Regions from separate parts of the Streptomyces sp. NPDC054783 genome, predicted to be linked through region 2. Evidence: predicted binding sites of a transcription regulator. Region 2 holds the regulator's gene; the other holds the start of a gene.
The links. Region 2 encodes HspR, which represses chaperone genes until heat shock. Its sites were predicted from a motif close to TTGAGNNNNNNNNNCTCAA; they were not measured.

Region 1 (6,528 bases), on a different contig from region 2:
TCTCGGCCTTCTTGATGGCCGCGACGACCAGCTGGCGGTCGCCGTTGGGCTTCACCAGGTCGATGGCCAGGCCGAGGTTGACGTGCGGCGGCTTGACGAGGGTCGGCTTGCCGTCCTTCTCGCCGAAGGACCAGTTCATCGACGGCATGGCCTTGATGGCCTGCACCATCGCGTACCCGATCAGGTGCGTGAAGGAGATCTTCCCGCCCCGGGCGCGCTTGAGGTGGTTGTTGATGACGATCCGGTTGTCGAACAGCAGCTTCACCGGGACCGCGCGGACCGAGGTGGCGGTCGGCAGCTCCAGCGAGGCGTTCATGTTCTTGGCGACCGCGGCGGCCGGGCCGCGCAGCGTGATCAGCTCCGGGCCCGCCGGGGCCTCGGGGGCCTTCGCGGCGGGAGCGGCCTTCGGCTTCGGCTGGGCGGGCGCCTGTGCGGGCTGCGCCGGCTTGGCCGGGGCCGGGGCCGCGGCACTCGCCGCGGGGGCTGCGGGAGCCGGCGCCGGAGCGGCGGCGGGCTTCGGGGCCGCCGGAGCCGGCGCGGGCTGGGCCTTCGGAACCCTGGTGGTGGTCTCTGCGGCCCCCGCGGCCGCAGTACCCGCCGTAGCCGGGGTGACAGGAGCACCCGGCTTGTAATCGGCGAAGAAGTCCCACCAGGCGCGGTCTACCGAATTCGGGTCCTGGAGGTACTGCTGATAGATCTCGTCGACGAGCCACTCGTTCGGACCGAACGCGGCAGCGGGGTTCTTCCCGGCTTGGTCGTCGGTCGAGACGCTCGGGTTACTGGGGGACTGTGGCGACACGGCGGCAACCGCCCTCTTCCGCTTCACAAGGTGATGGACAGCGGAAATAAAGGCTACGCCTCCACAGCCGGGAAGGTCAGGTCGAGCAAGGTCATCGTCGCGTAAGTCACATCGGAAATCTTGTTTCAGGGCTTGATATGGCGGGAAACAAGCGTGGTTCCGCAGCTGGGAGGATGCACCGGCCCCGGCCCGGCGCTTCTTCGTGCGACCGATCGCGCGGGCCTGCTCCTGATCACACGTGTCCAGCTGCGCGGAAAGGGCGCGGACGCTCGTGGATCTTGTGCTTCCGGTTCGAACCTTACGTCAACCTGGAACGGAAGACAGTCCCGGAAGGGTGACGATGATCCGGCAGCCCCGCTCGGATTCGGCCACACCGATCCGGCCGCCGTGCAGATCCACCGCCCAGCGGGCGATCGCCAGACCGAGCCCCGTGCCGCCGTCGCTGCCCGGCCCGTGCGGCCGGGTCACCGCCCCCCGGTTGAACCGCTCGAACACCCGGTGCCACTCCGACCGGGGGATTCCGGGACCCTCGTCCAGGACCTCCAGCTCCAGCGAATCCGGCCGTGGACCGCGCCGCGCCCTCACCGTCACCCGGCCGTGCGGCGGGCTGTGCTTGACCGCGTTGTCGATCAGGTTGGCGACGACCTGGTGGATGCGCTCGGGATCCGCGTGCGCGGTCAGCTCCGGCGGGGAGACGTCCAGGTGCAGATGGACGTCGGTGCGCGTGTGGCTGCCGGAGCCGGAGGCTATGCCCGCGCGTGCCGAGGCCACCATGTTGGCCTCCTTCAGCACGCCCGAGAGGTACGGCCACACCTCGAAGCGCCGCATCTTCAGCGGTACGACGCCGTTGTCGAGTCGGGACAGGTCCAGCAGGGTCTCCACGAGCCGGCCGAGCCGCTCGGTCTGCTTCAGGGCCGTCCGCATGGTCTCCGGGTCGGCCTCGGTGACCCCGTCGACGATGTTCTCCAGCACCGCTCGCAGGCCCGCGATGGGGGTGCGCAGCTCGTGGGAGACATTCGCGACCAGTTCCTTGCGCTGGCGGTCCTGGGCCTCCAGCTCGTCCGCCATGACGTTGATCGTCCGGGCCAGGTCGCCCAGCTCGTCCCGGCGGCCCTCGCTCACCCGGCGGGTGTAGTCACCCTCGGAGATCGACCGCGCCACCGTGTTCATCTCGTCCAGCGGCATGGTGAGCGAATGAGCCACGAACTGCGTGATCAGCAGGGTGGCGATCATGGAGAAGACCGTGATGAAGCGCAGCTCGGTCTTGGTGTGCACCGCGATCATCGACAGACCGGTGGTGATCAGCACCGAGATGACGACGAGCGCGCCCAGCTTGGTCTTGATCGAGAACGGGCGTACGCCGCCCCAGGGATCCTCCCCGGGGCCTCTGCGCGCGGCCTGACGCCCGTCGCTGCTCATGGCGTGGGCGTCTCCAGCGCGTACCCGACCCCGTGCACCGTACGGATCCGCTCGGCGCCGATCTTCCGGCGCAGCGCCTTGATGTGGCTGTCGACCGTACGGGTGCCGGAGGCGTCCGCCCAGTCCCACACCTCGGCCAGCAGCTGCTCCCGGGAGAGCACCGCGCGCGGGGTGTTCGCCAGGCACACCAGCAGGTCGAACTCGGTGGGCGTGAGGTGGACGTCCTCGGACTTCACCCGCACCCGGCGCTGCGCGTGGTCGATCTCCAGCTCGCCGAGCCGCAGGATGCCGGAGCGCGGGGTGGTCGCGGCCAGCGCCGCCCGCTCCACCCGGCGCAGCAGCACGTGCACGCGTGCGGCCAGCTCACGCATCGAGAACGGCTTGGTCATGTAGTCGTCCGCGCCGACCCCGAGACCGACCAGCATGTCCGTCTCGTCGTCGCGCGCGGTCAGCATCAGCACCGGCACGGGGCGCTGCGCCTGCACCCGCCGGCAGACCTCCAGGCCGTCGAAGCCCGGCAGCATGATGTCGAGGATCAGCAGGTCGGGCTGCCAGGCCTCGGCCGTGTCGACGGCGGCCGGGCCGTCCGACGCGGTCTGTACGAGAAATCCCTCGGCGCGCAGCCGGGCCGCGATGGCGTCGACGATCGTCGGGTCGTCCTCGACGACCAGTACCCGGCGCTGTGCGCCCGGGGTGGTCGTCGCCGCGCCGCTCTGGGAGGTGTGTGTCTGCTCCATCGCCCGCCCCTGCTTGTTGCTTTCCGGAACCCGTGGGGTGATCCCATGTCTGCGATTGACGCTTGAATGATCCGCGTCACGGCAGCACATTACGGGGATACACCGCGCTGTCGCTATCCAGGGCGTACGCCGAGGTGCACCGCGTCCGGAACGCCCCGGGCAACGGGCACCTCTTCGGTACGCACCTGCTGGAACCCGGCATTCCACAAGGTACCTTCAAATTCCGGCGACGGTTCGGCGGACCACACCGCGAGCACCCCGCCGGGGCTCAACACCCTTGCGCAGGCGGCGAGTCCGGCCGGTGAGTAGAGGCTGCGGTTGCCGTCCGTGACCGTCCAGCCGGGACCGTTGTCGATGTCCAGGCAGAGTGCGTCGTACGTGTCGGATGTCTCATTGACGAACGCCAGGAGATCGTCCTGCACGATCTCGGTGCGCGGATCGCCGAGCGCCGTCGCGGACACCTCCGCCAGCGGCCCGTCCCGGTGCCAGTCGACGACGGCGGGCTCGCGCTCCACGACGGTGATCCGCCCCCACCCGGGGTCGGCCGCGGCATGTGCGAGTGAGAATCCCACGCCCAGCCCGCCGATCAGCACCTTCGCCTCCGGCCGCCCGTCCAGCGCCCGGTACGCGGCGTCGACCAGCAGCCGCTCCGAGCGGCCGTCGGAGGTGTCCATCAGGAAACAGCCGTTGGCGATGATCTGCAACAGCGCCCCGTGCCGGCGCAGCACCACCTCGCCGTACGGGCCGTCGCGTCGGTCGAGGACCACGGGGGAGTCGTACACGGCAGTCATGCCCCCATCTTCCTTGAACACACCTTGACCTTCACGGGAATTAGGGATGTCGCACTGACGTGCACCCTTTCGGTGCGGGGCGCGGACGCAGCCGGAACGTAGGAGGTTGCTGTGAATCGGCTCTCGCGTGGCGTCGGTCATAGACAGCGGCCCCTGGAAGCCGAAGGGTTGGGGCACGACGGAAGGAGTGCCACAGCGTGGAACGGACCGCGACGGGCCCTGCGGCGGCCGCGTCCCCGCCCCTTACGGGCGCGCCCCTCCCGGACGGCATCGCCGCCGTCCCGGTGCCCGCGATCGCGGATCTGCTGGACGGCGTGCCACGCCAGCGGCACGCTGCGCCCCTCGCCCCCGCTCCCGGACCCGCCCCCGTCGACCGGCGTCCGACCGCACCGCTGTCGCTCCCGCTTCCGCGGCTGTGGCGCCTGCTGCCCACGCCCGCCGGCACCCCGTTCACCTTCGCCTACACGGCCGTCCTGGCCGTCACCTCCGTGTTCGCGGCCCTGGCCGACCCCGCCCTGGTGCACACCCTCTACCAGGACTCCAGCACGGACGTGGCCCACCTGGTGCGCACACCCGCGCTGGTGCTGCCGGCGAGCGCGCTGTGGATCGCGGGCGGCGTCCTCTCGCCGTACGCGCTCGCGTTCGTGCTGGTGCTCACCGCGCTGGAACGGCGGACAGGGGGTGCGCGTGCGGCCTGCGTCTTCCTCGCCGGGCACGTCCTGGCCACGCTCGCCACCGAGATCCCCGTGGGCCTAGCCGTCCTGGTCGGCCACCTCCCGCCCACCTCACTGCACCGCCTCGACTACGGCATCAGCTTCGGCGTCGCGGCCAGCATCGGCGCCCTCTCCGGCCTCCTCGGCCCCTGGCTGCGCTGGCCCCTCCTCACCGTGACGGCCGCCGAGCTCCTCGGCGACCTGATCGCCTTCGAGGACCCGATGACGAACTGGGGCCACCTGATCGCGCTGACGATAGGTGTGGCGAGCTGGCCTCTGGTGCGCCGGTGGCAGAAGGCGCCCCGCTAGGGGCGCAGGGAACTGGCGTCCCCTTGGGTGAACTTGACGGCACCCCTCGGCGAGCTTGATGGGACCCCCCTTGGGCGAGCTTGATCGCTGAGAGCGAACAAGCAAGGGGAACACCAGCCCCTCCCCACCGGTTGAGTCGGCATAGCTCAACTTGACTGCCGAAGGGGAGATCATGGCTACTGAGTCACCGGCGTTCACGCTCGTCCTGCCCGTGCTGCCGCTCGACGACGAGGTCGTGCTGCCCGGCATGGTGGTCCCGCTGGACCTGAGCGACGCCGAGGTACGGGCCGCGGTGGAGGCCGCACAGGCCGCCGCCCGGTCGGAACCGGGCAAGCCCAGGGTGCTGCTGGTGCCCCGCATCGACGGCACGTACGCGAAGACCGGTGTGCTGGGCACGGTCGAGCAGGTCGGCCGGCTGGCCGACGGTGACCCGGGGGCTCTGATCCGCGGCCGGAGCCGCGTGCGCATCGGCGCCGGCACCACCGGTCCCGGCGCGGCCCTGTGGGTCGAGGGCGCCCGCGTCGAGGAGAGCGTGCCGGACCCGCTGCCGGGCCAGGCCGCCGACCTCGTCAAGGAGTACAAGGCGCTCGCCACCACCTGGCTGAAGAAGCGCGGCGCCTGGCAGGTCGTGGACCGCGTCCAGGCCATCGACGACGTCTCCGCGCTCGCCGACAACTCCGGCTACTCGCCGTTCCTCGCCATCGAACAGAAGGTCGAACTGCTGGAGACCGCCGACCCGGTGGCCCGGTTGAAGCTCGCCACACAGCAACTCCGCGACCACCTCGCCGAGCAGGACGTGGCCGAGACCATCGCCAAGGACGTCCAGGAGGGCGTCGACAAGCAGCAGCGCGAGTTCCTGCTGCGCCGCCAGCTGGAGGCCGTCCGCAAGGAACTGCGCGAGCTGAACGGCGAGCAGGACGGCGAGGAGTCCGACGACTACCGCGCCCGCGTCGAGGCCGCCGACCTGCCGGAGAAGGTCCGCGAGGCCGCGCTCAAGGAGGTCGACAAGCTGGAGCGGTCCAGCGACCAGTCCCCGGAGGGCTCCTGGATCCGCACCTGGCTGGACACCGTCCTGGAGATGCCCTGGAACGAACGGACCGAGGACGCGTACGACATCCAGGGCGCCAAGGCGATCCTGGACGCCGAGCACGCGGGCCTGGAGGACGTGAAGGAGCGCATCACCGAGTACCTCGCGGTGCGCAAGCGGCGCGGTGAGCGCGGGCTCGGCGTCATCGGCGGCCGGCGCGGAGGTGCCGTACTGGCCCTGGTGGGCCCGCCCGGCGTCGGCAAGACCAGCCTCGGTGAGTCGGTCGCGCACGCCATGGGCCGCAAGTTCGTCCGAGTCGCCCTCGGCGGCGTCCGCGACGAGGCCGAGGTCCGCGGCCACCGCCGTACCTACGTCGGCGCGCTGCCCGGCCGCATCGTGCGGGCCGTCAAGGAGGCCGGGTCCATGAACCCGGTGGTCCTGCTGGACGAGATCGACAAGGTGGGCTCCGACTTCCGCGGCGACCCGGCCGCGGCCCTGCTCGAAGTCCTGGACCCGGCCCAGAACCACACCTTCCGGGACCACTACCTGGAGGTCGAACTCGACCTGTCGGACGTGGTGTTCCTGGCCACCGCCAACGTCATGGAGGCCATCCCGGAGGCGCTCGCCGACCGTATGGAGATCGTCCGCCTGGACGGCTACACAGAGGACGAGAAGGTCGTCATCGCCCGCGACCACCTGCTCCCGCGCCAGCTGGAGCGGGCGGGACTGGGCG
Region 2 (6,528 bases):
GAAGGTCGCGGCCGTCTCGCAGAAGCTGGGCCAGGCCATGTACGCCGACGCCCAGGCCGCGCAGGCCGGCCCGGAGGGTGCCGCCGCCGGTGGCGCCAAGGCCGCCGACGACGACGTCGTGGACGCCGAGATCGTGGACGACGAGCGCAAGGACGGTGCCGCGTGACGGAGGAGACCCCGGGCTTTGAAGAGAAGCCCGACGTCCCCTCCGGCGCCACCTCCGACGACGCCGAGCCGAAGGCCGCCTCCTCCCAGGAGGGGGCGGCCCCGGCCGGGGACGGAAACGAAAGTGCCGGTCTGGTCGCCCAGCTGGACCAGGTGCGCACCGCGCTGCACGAGCGCACGGTGGACCTCCAGCGGCTCCAGGCCGAGTACCAGAACTACCGCCGCCGGGTCGAGCGGGACCGGATCACGGTCAAGGAGATCGCCATCGCGAACCTCCTGACCGAGCTCCTGCCCGTGCTCGACGACATCGGCCGCGCGCGGGAACACGGCGAACTGGTCGGCGGCTTCAAGTCGGTGGCCGAGTCGCTGGAGACCGTCGCGGCCAAGATGGGCCTGCAGCAGTTCGGCAAGGAGGGCGAGCCCTTCGACCCGACCATCCACGAGGCCCTGATGCACAGTTACGCGCCGGACGTCACGGAGACGACCTGCGTGGCGATCCTGCAGCCCGGGTATCGCATCGGCGAGCGCACCATCCGCCCCGCGCGGGTGGCCGTCGCCGAGCCGCAGCCGGGTGCGCAGACCGTCAAGGCCGAGGGCGCCGAGGACACCACCGAGGCGAAGCAGGCCGACGACAAGGAGAACGGTGGCCCGGACGAGGGCTGACGTGAAGACCACTGAGGGGAAGGAGGGACGTCGGGGATGAGCACCAAGGACTTCATCGAGAAGGACTACTACAAGGTCCTCGGCGTCCCCAAGGACGCCACCGAGGCCGAGATCAAGAAGGCGTACCGGAAGCTCGCCCGCGAGTTCCACCCGGACGCCAACAAGGGCAACGTCAAGGCCGAGGAGCGCTTCAAGGAGATCTCCGAGGCGAACGACGTCCTCGGCGACCCCAAGAAGCGCAAGGAGTACGACGAGGCTCGCGCCCTGTTCGGCAACGGCGGCTTCCGCCCCGGGCCGGGCGCCGGCGGCTCCTTCAACTTCGACCTGGGCGACCTCTTCGGAGGCGGCGGGACCACCACCCAGGGCGGAGGCTTCGGGGGCGGACTCGGTGACGTCTTCGGGGGCCTGTTCAACCGCGGCGGCACCGCCGGCACGCGGACCCAGCCCCGGCGCGGCCAGGACATCGAGTCCGAGGTCACGCTGAGCTTCACGGAGGCCATCGAGGGCGCCACGGTGCCCCTGCGGATGTCCTCCCAGGCGCCCTGCAAGGCCTGCTCGGGCACCGGCGACAAGAACGGCACACCGCGCGTGTGCCCGACCTGCGTCGGCACCGGGCAGGTCGCCCGGGGCTCCGGCGGCGGCTTCTCGCTCACCGACCCCTGCCCCGACTGCAAGGGCCGCGGCCTGATCGCCGAGCACCCCTGCATGGAGTGCAAGGGCAGCGGACGCGCCAAGTCCTCGCGCACCATGCAGGTCCGCATCCCGGCCGGGGTGACCGACGGCCAGCGCATCCGGCTGCGCGGCAAGGGCGCGCCCGGCGAGCGGGGCGGATCGGCGGGCGACCTCTACGTCGTCGTACACGTCGGCGAGCACCCGGTGTTCGGGCGCAAGGGCGACAACCTCACGGTGACCGTCCCGGTGACCTTCGCCGAGGCCGCGCTCGGCGGCGAGGTGCGGGTCCCCACCCTGGGCGGCCCGCCCGTCACCCTCAAGCTGCCGCCCGGCACGCCCAACGGCCGCACCATGCGCGCCCGGGGCAAGGGCGCGGTCCGCAAGGACGGCACCCGCGGCGACCTGTTGGTCACCGTCGAGGTGCGTGTGCCCAAGGACGTGTCGGGGAAGGCTCGTGACGCGCTCGAGGCGTATCGCGAGGCGACCGCGGGCGAGGATCCGCGGGCGGAGCTGTTCGAGGCCGCGAAGGGAGACTGAGAGAGATGGACGGCCGTCGACGTAACCCGTATGAACTGACCGAGGAGACCCCGGTCTACGTCATCTCGGTGGCGGCCCAGCTCTCCGGACTCCACCCGCAGACGCTGCGCCAGTACGACCGCCTGGGCCTGGTCTCCCCCGACCGCACCGCGGGCCGGGGCCGCCGCTACTCGGCCCGTGACATCGAACTGCTCCGCCAGGTGCAGCAGTTGTCGCAGGACGAGGGCATCAACCTGGCCGGCATCAAGCGCATCATCGAACTGGAGAACCAGGTCGCCGCCCTGCAGTCCCGCGTCGCGGAGCTGGAGGCGGCCCTGGACGGCGCGGCGGCCGCGATGCAGCAGCGCGAGGCCGCCGTCCACGCCTCCTACCGCCGCGACCTGGTCCCGTACCAGGAGGTCCAGCAGACCACCGCGCTGGTGGTGTGGCGGCCGAAGCGGCAGCAGGACTGAGCAGGACTGAGCGAACACGGTGAAGGGGCCCGCGGTCTTCCGCGGGCCCCTTCACCGTGTCAGGAGCCGCACGGAGCCTGGCTGGGTTCGTTCGGTCGTCTGGTCGAGTCGGGGAAGCGGCGCACGACCGCCGGTGATCACGACTCGCGGAGAACCCGGCTGGTTGCACCGATCTTTGCCGATCCGTGAACTCCCTTTGAATGGAGGGTCCGTAAAGAGTGTTTGGAGATGATTCCGCTCCTCCTTCACAGGGTCAGCCGAGCGTGGTGTTGCGGACTCGTTAAGTGATTCCGCTTGACGCCGGGTGGGGCCTCCGCGTTGTCTTTTCAGACACCTGGGTCGTATAGCAGCCCTACGTCCGGAACGCACCTGAAGTGAGCCCTCGAATGCGTCGTATCGCCATATCCGTGGCCGCATCCACGATGACCCTCTCGCTCGCCGGTTGTGGCGTGCTGGGAGCAACGGGGGACGGCGCGAGCGCGAGCCCGAGCAAGGGCAACGACATCACCGTGGGCCTTCTGCTGCCGGAGAAGGCGAACACCCGTTACGACAAGTTCGACTACCCCATCATCAAGGACAAGGTGGCCGAACTCACCGGCAAGCAGGGCAAGGTCGAGTACGAAAACGCCGACGCGAACGCCTCCCAGCAGGCCTCGCAGATGCAGAAGATGATCGACGAGAAGGTCGACATCATCATGATCGACGCGGTCGACTCGCACGCCATCGCCCCCGAGGTCACGAAGGCCAAGGACGCGGGTATTCCGGTCATCGCCTACGACCGTCTCGCCGAGGGCCCGATCGACGCCTACGTCTCCTTCGACAACGAGCTCGTCGGCGAGGTGCAGGGCCGCACCCTGCTGGAGGCCCTCGGCTCGGCCGACAGCTCCCACAAGATCGTCATGGTGAACGGCTCGCCCACCGACCCGAACGCCAAGCAGTTCAAGCAGGGCGCGCTCTCCGAGCTGACCGGCCATGCGACGATCGCGGCGACGTACGACACCACGGACTGGAAGCCGGAGCTCGCCGAGACCGAGATGGCCAGGGCCATCAGCGCGATCGGCAAGAGCAACATCGCCGGCGTCTACGCCGCCAACGACGGCATGGCCGGCGGTGTCATCAAGGCCCTGAAGGCCGCCGGCGTCACGAACCTGCCGCCGGTCACCGGCCAGGACGCGGAACTCGACGCCGTCCAGCGGATCGTGGCCGGTGAGCAGTACATGAGCGTCTACAAGGCCTACCCGGACGAGGCCGAGGCCGCCGCACAGATGGCCGTCGCCAAGGTTCAGGGCAAGGACATCCAGTTCGACGCGCTCACCCAGGACAAGGTCGACAGCCCCACCACCAAGAGCATCCCGTCCAAGCTGATCCAGCCGGTCGCCCTGACCAAGAGCAACATCAAGTCCACGGTCGTCGCGGACGGCATCTACACCGTGGCCGACATCTGCACCCCCAAGTACAGGGCGGCGTGCGCGGCGCTGGGCTTGAAGTAGGGCACGAATCCCCGCGCCCGAAGGGGCGCGGGGTTGTGACGGGCATGCGGCTTTCCGGCGGAGCGGGCCCGCCCCGCGCCACCCCCGTGGGCGCGGGGCGCGAGCCCCTACGGGATCCCTCGGGTTTGCCGGTGTGACACCCGGGGGAAGTGGGACCAACGATGCCGTGACGCAGTCCGGGCCACCACCGTCAGCTTGTTGCAATGCGAGGGGCGGAGCCTGACCGATACCCGGACATAACAGCGTTTAACGGCAGCTCTGTTGTGGTGAGCCGTGTTGCGGACCCGGTCGGCGCCGCGCATAGTTGCGCTGCGGAAGTGGCAGCACACCGGGGGTGGAATGGGCGATGGCCGGGCGCGGGGCGGAGGAACATCCACACGGCGCCGACCGACTGTGCGCGGCCGGCGACCGGATCTATTCCCGGGCCGTACGCCGGGGGCGCGTGCCGCGCACTGATGCCGAGGCGGTGCCCTGCCTGCTGGAACTGGCCCTGCTGCACCCGGACCCCGACGACATGGACTGGCTGGTGCCGACCTCCCCGCAGGAGGTCATGACCAGGCTGCTGCGCGGGGTCTACGACGAGGTCAGCGAGAGCCAGCGGCGGGTGGGCTCGGCGGTGGCCGCCTTCGAGTGGTACGCCGGACTCGGCCGTCAGCTGGGCGCACTGGCCGCACCGGCCGAGGGCAGCGCTATCCGGGTGCTGGACGGGCTCTCCCGGATCCAGGCCGCGATGGACGAGGCGACCGAGGCCTGCACGACCGAGGTGCTCACCGTGCAGCCCGGCGGCATCCGCCGGGAGGCCGAGCTGACCGAGGGGCTGCACCGGGCGCTGGCCCTGCGCGGCCGGGGCGTGCGCATGCGCGACCTGTACACGCATGTGGCCCGGCACGGCCAGGGCCTGCTGAACTACCTGGAGCTGATGGGCGACACGGTGGAGGCCCGCACCCTGGACGAGGTGATCGACCGGCTGATCCTCTTCGACCGCACGGTGGCCTTCATCCCCGCCAACGCCGACCGCACGATGGCCCTGGAACTGCGTCACCCGGCCCTGGTCGAATACCTGGTGACGGTCTTCGAGCGGCTCTGGCGCCTCGCCATCCCGCTGACGGCGCCCCTCCCCGACACCGGTATCGAGGGCATCTCGCACCGCGAGCAGTCCATCGCCGCGCTGCTCGCCGAGGGCCACCAGGACGCCGTGATCGCCGAGCGGCTCGGCATCAGCGTGCGCACCTGCCGCGCCCACATCGCCCGGCTGTCGGAGACCCTCGGCGCGGCCAGCCGTACCCAGCTGGGCGTCCGGATCGCCCAGGTCGGCCTGGACGGCCACCGCGGGGCCGGCCTGCCGGCCCGCGCGCTCACGGTTCCTGATCAAGAATCCCCGAGCGTGCGATGAGGTAGCCCAGCTGGGCCCGGCTGTCGCTGCCGAGGGTGGCGGCGAGTTTGGCGATGTGCAGGCGGGCGGTGCGGATGTTCATGCCCAGGCGGTCGGCGATGACGGCGTCGGTGTGGCCCTCGACCAGCAGGGCGGCGATGGCGCGCTGGCGGGGCGTGACGCCGTTCACCGACGGCGGCTGCACCGCCTTCGGGAACATCGGCGTGGCCAGCCGCCAGAGCCGGTCGAAGGTGGTGACGAAGTACTTGATCAGGGCCGGGTGGCGGACCTCCAGGGCGAGGGTGCCGTCCTCGTTGGCCGGGAGGAAGGCGATCTTGCGGTCGATGACGATGAGCCGGTCCGGCACCTCGTCCAGGCTGCGGGCCTCGGTGTCGCCGTGCCGGAAGTGCTCCAGCGGGCCGTACACGAGCGGCACATGGCGCAGGGTGTGCTGGTAGAGGACGCGGATGCGGCCGCCGCGGTCCAGCAGGGCCTGGTCGCGCAGGAAGGCGGCGTCGCGGGCCGCCTCGCCGCGCGCCCCGGTGAGGCCGGAGTGCGGCTGGATGGTCAGGGACTCCTCGGTGGCGTCGACCATCGCGTCGGTGATGGCCCGGTTGATCTGCTCGGTGCCGCTGAGCAGCCGCAGCATCGCCGGCCCGGTGCCGGTGCCGGGCGTCTGCCGTACGCCGATCCGCAGGAGCCGGCCGAACCGCTCCACCAGCCGGTCCTCGCGCCGCCGTTCCGCGGCGACCCGTGCCGCGGAGGCGCGCAGCAGCCGGTGCAGTGCCGCGGCGGGTGCGACCGGTTCGAGCAGACCGACGTCGTCCAGGGCCGGGTGGAGCAGCCCGAAGTCGGTGAGGCAGGGCACCTCGGCGGCCTCGCCGACGGGTATCCGGCCCTCCCGCAGGGCCCGCTCGTACACCTCCTCCCCGGCGGCGCACAACTCCTCGACCCCGTGTTCCCGGTGCGTCACCGGCCCGCCTCCCCCTGCTCGTCGAGGATCCCGGACCGCCCGATGAGATATCCCAGCTGGGCCCGGCTGTCGCTGCCGAGGGTGGCGGCGAGTTTGGCGATGTGCAGGCGGGCGGTGCGGATGTTCATGCCGAGTCTCTCCGCCATGTCGGCGTCGGTGTGGCCTTCGATCAGGAGGGCGGCGATGGCGCGCTGGCGGGGCGTG

Region 1: a site for HspR is predicted at 4,900-4,918, ahead of lon (endopeptidase La). Genes of this name have one in related genera too.

Annotation. Positions count from the first base shown of each region.
Region 1 covers NZ_JBSHAY010000002.1:137,742-144,269, forward strand. The annotation lists gene ACWGJ5_RS04940 (multifunctional oxoglutarate decarboxylase/oxoglutarate dehydrogenase thiamine pyrophosphate-binding subunit/dihydrolipoyllysine-residue succinyltransferase subunit) at 1-799, opposite strand, end outside; gene ACWGJ5_RS04945 (ATP-binding protein) at 1,103-2,218, opposite strand; gene ACWGJ5_RS04950 (response regulator transcription factor) at 2,215-2,955, opposite strand; gene ACWGJ5_RS04955 (spermine/spermidine synthase domain-containing protein) at 3,069-3,746, opposite strand; gene ACWGJ5_RS04960 (rhomboid-like protein) at 3,944-4,768, shown strand; gene lon (endopeptidase La) at 4,941-6,528, shown strand, end outside.
Region 2 covers NZ_JBSHAY010000003.1:98,154-104,681, reverse strand. The annotation lists gene dnaK (molecular chaperone DnaK) at 1-166, shown strand, start outside; gene grpE (nucleotide exchange factor GrpE) at 163-828, shown strand; gene dnaJ (molecular chaperone DnaJ) at 865-2,037, shown strand; gene ACWGJ5_RS07400 (heat shock protein transcriptional repressor HspR) at 2,043-2,489, shown strand; gene ACWGJ5_RS07395 (sugar ABC transporter substrate-binding protein) at 2,876-3,979, shown strand; gene ACWGJ5_RS07390 (LuxR C-terminal-related transcriptional regulator) at 4,326-5,372, shown strand; gene ACWGJ5_RS07385 (helix-turn-helix transcriptional regulator) at 5,335-6,324, opposite strand; gene ACWGJ5_RS07380 (helix-turn-helix transcriptional regulator) at 6,321-6,528, opposite strand, start outside.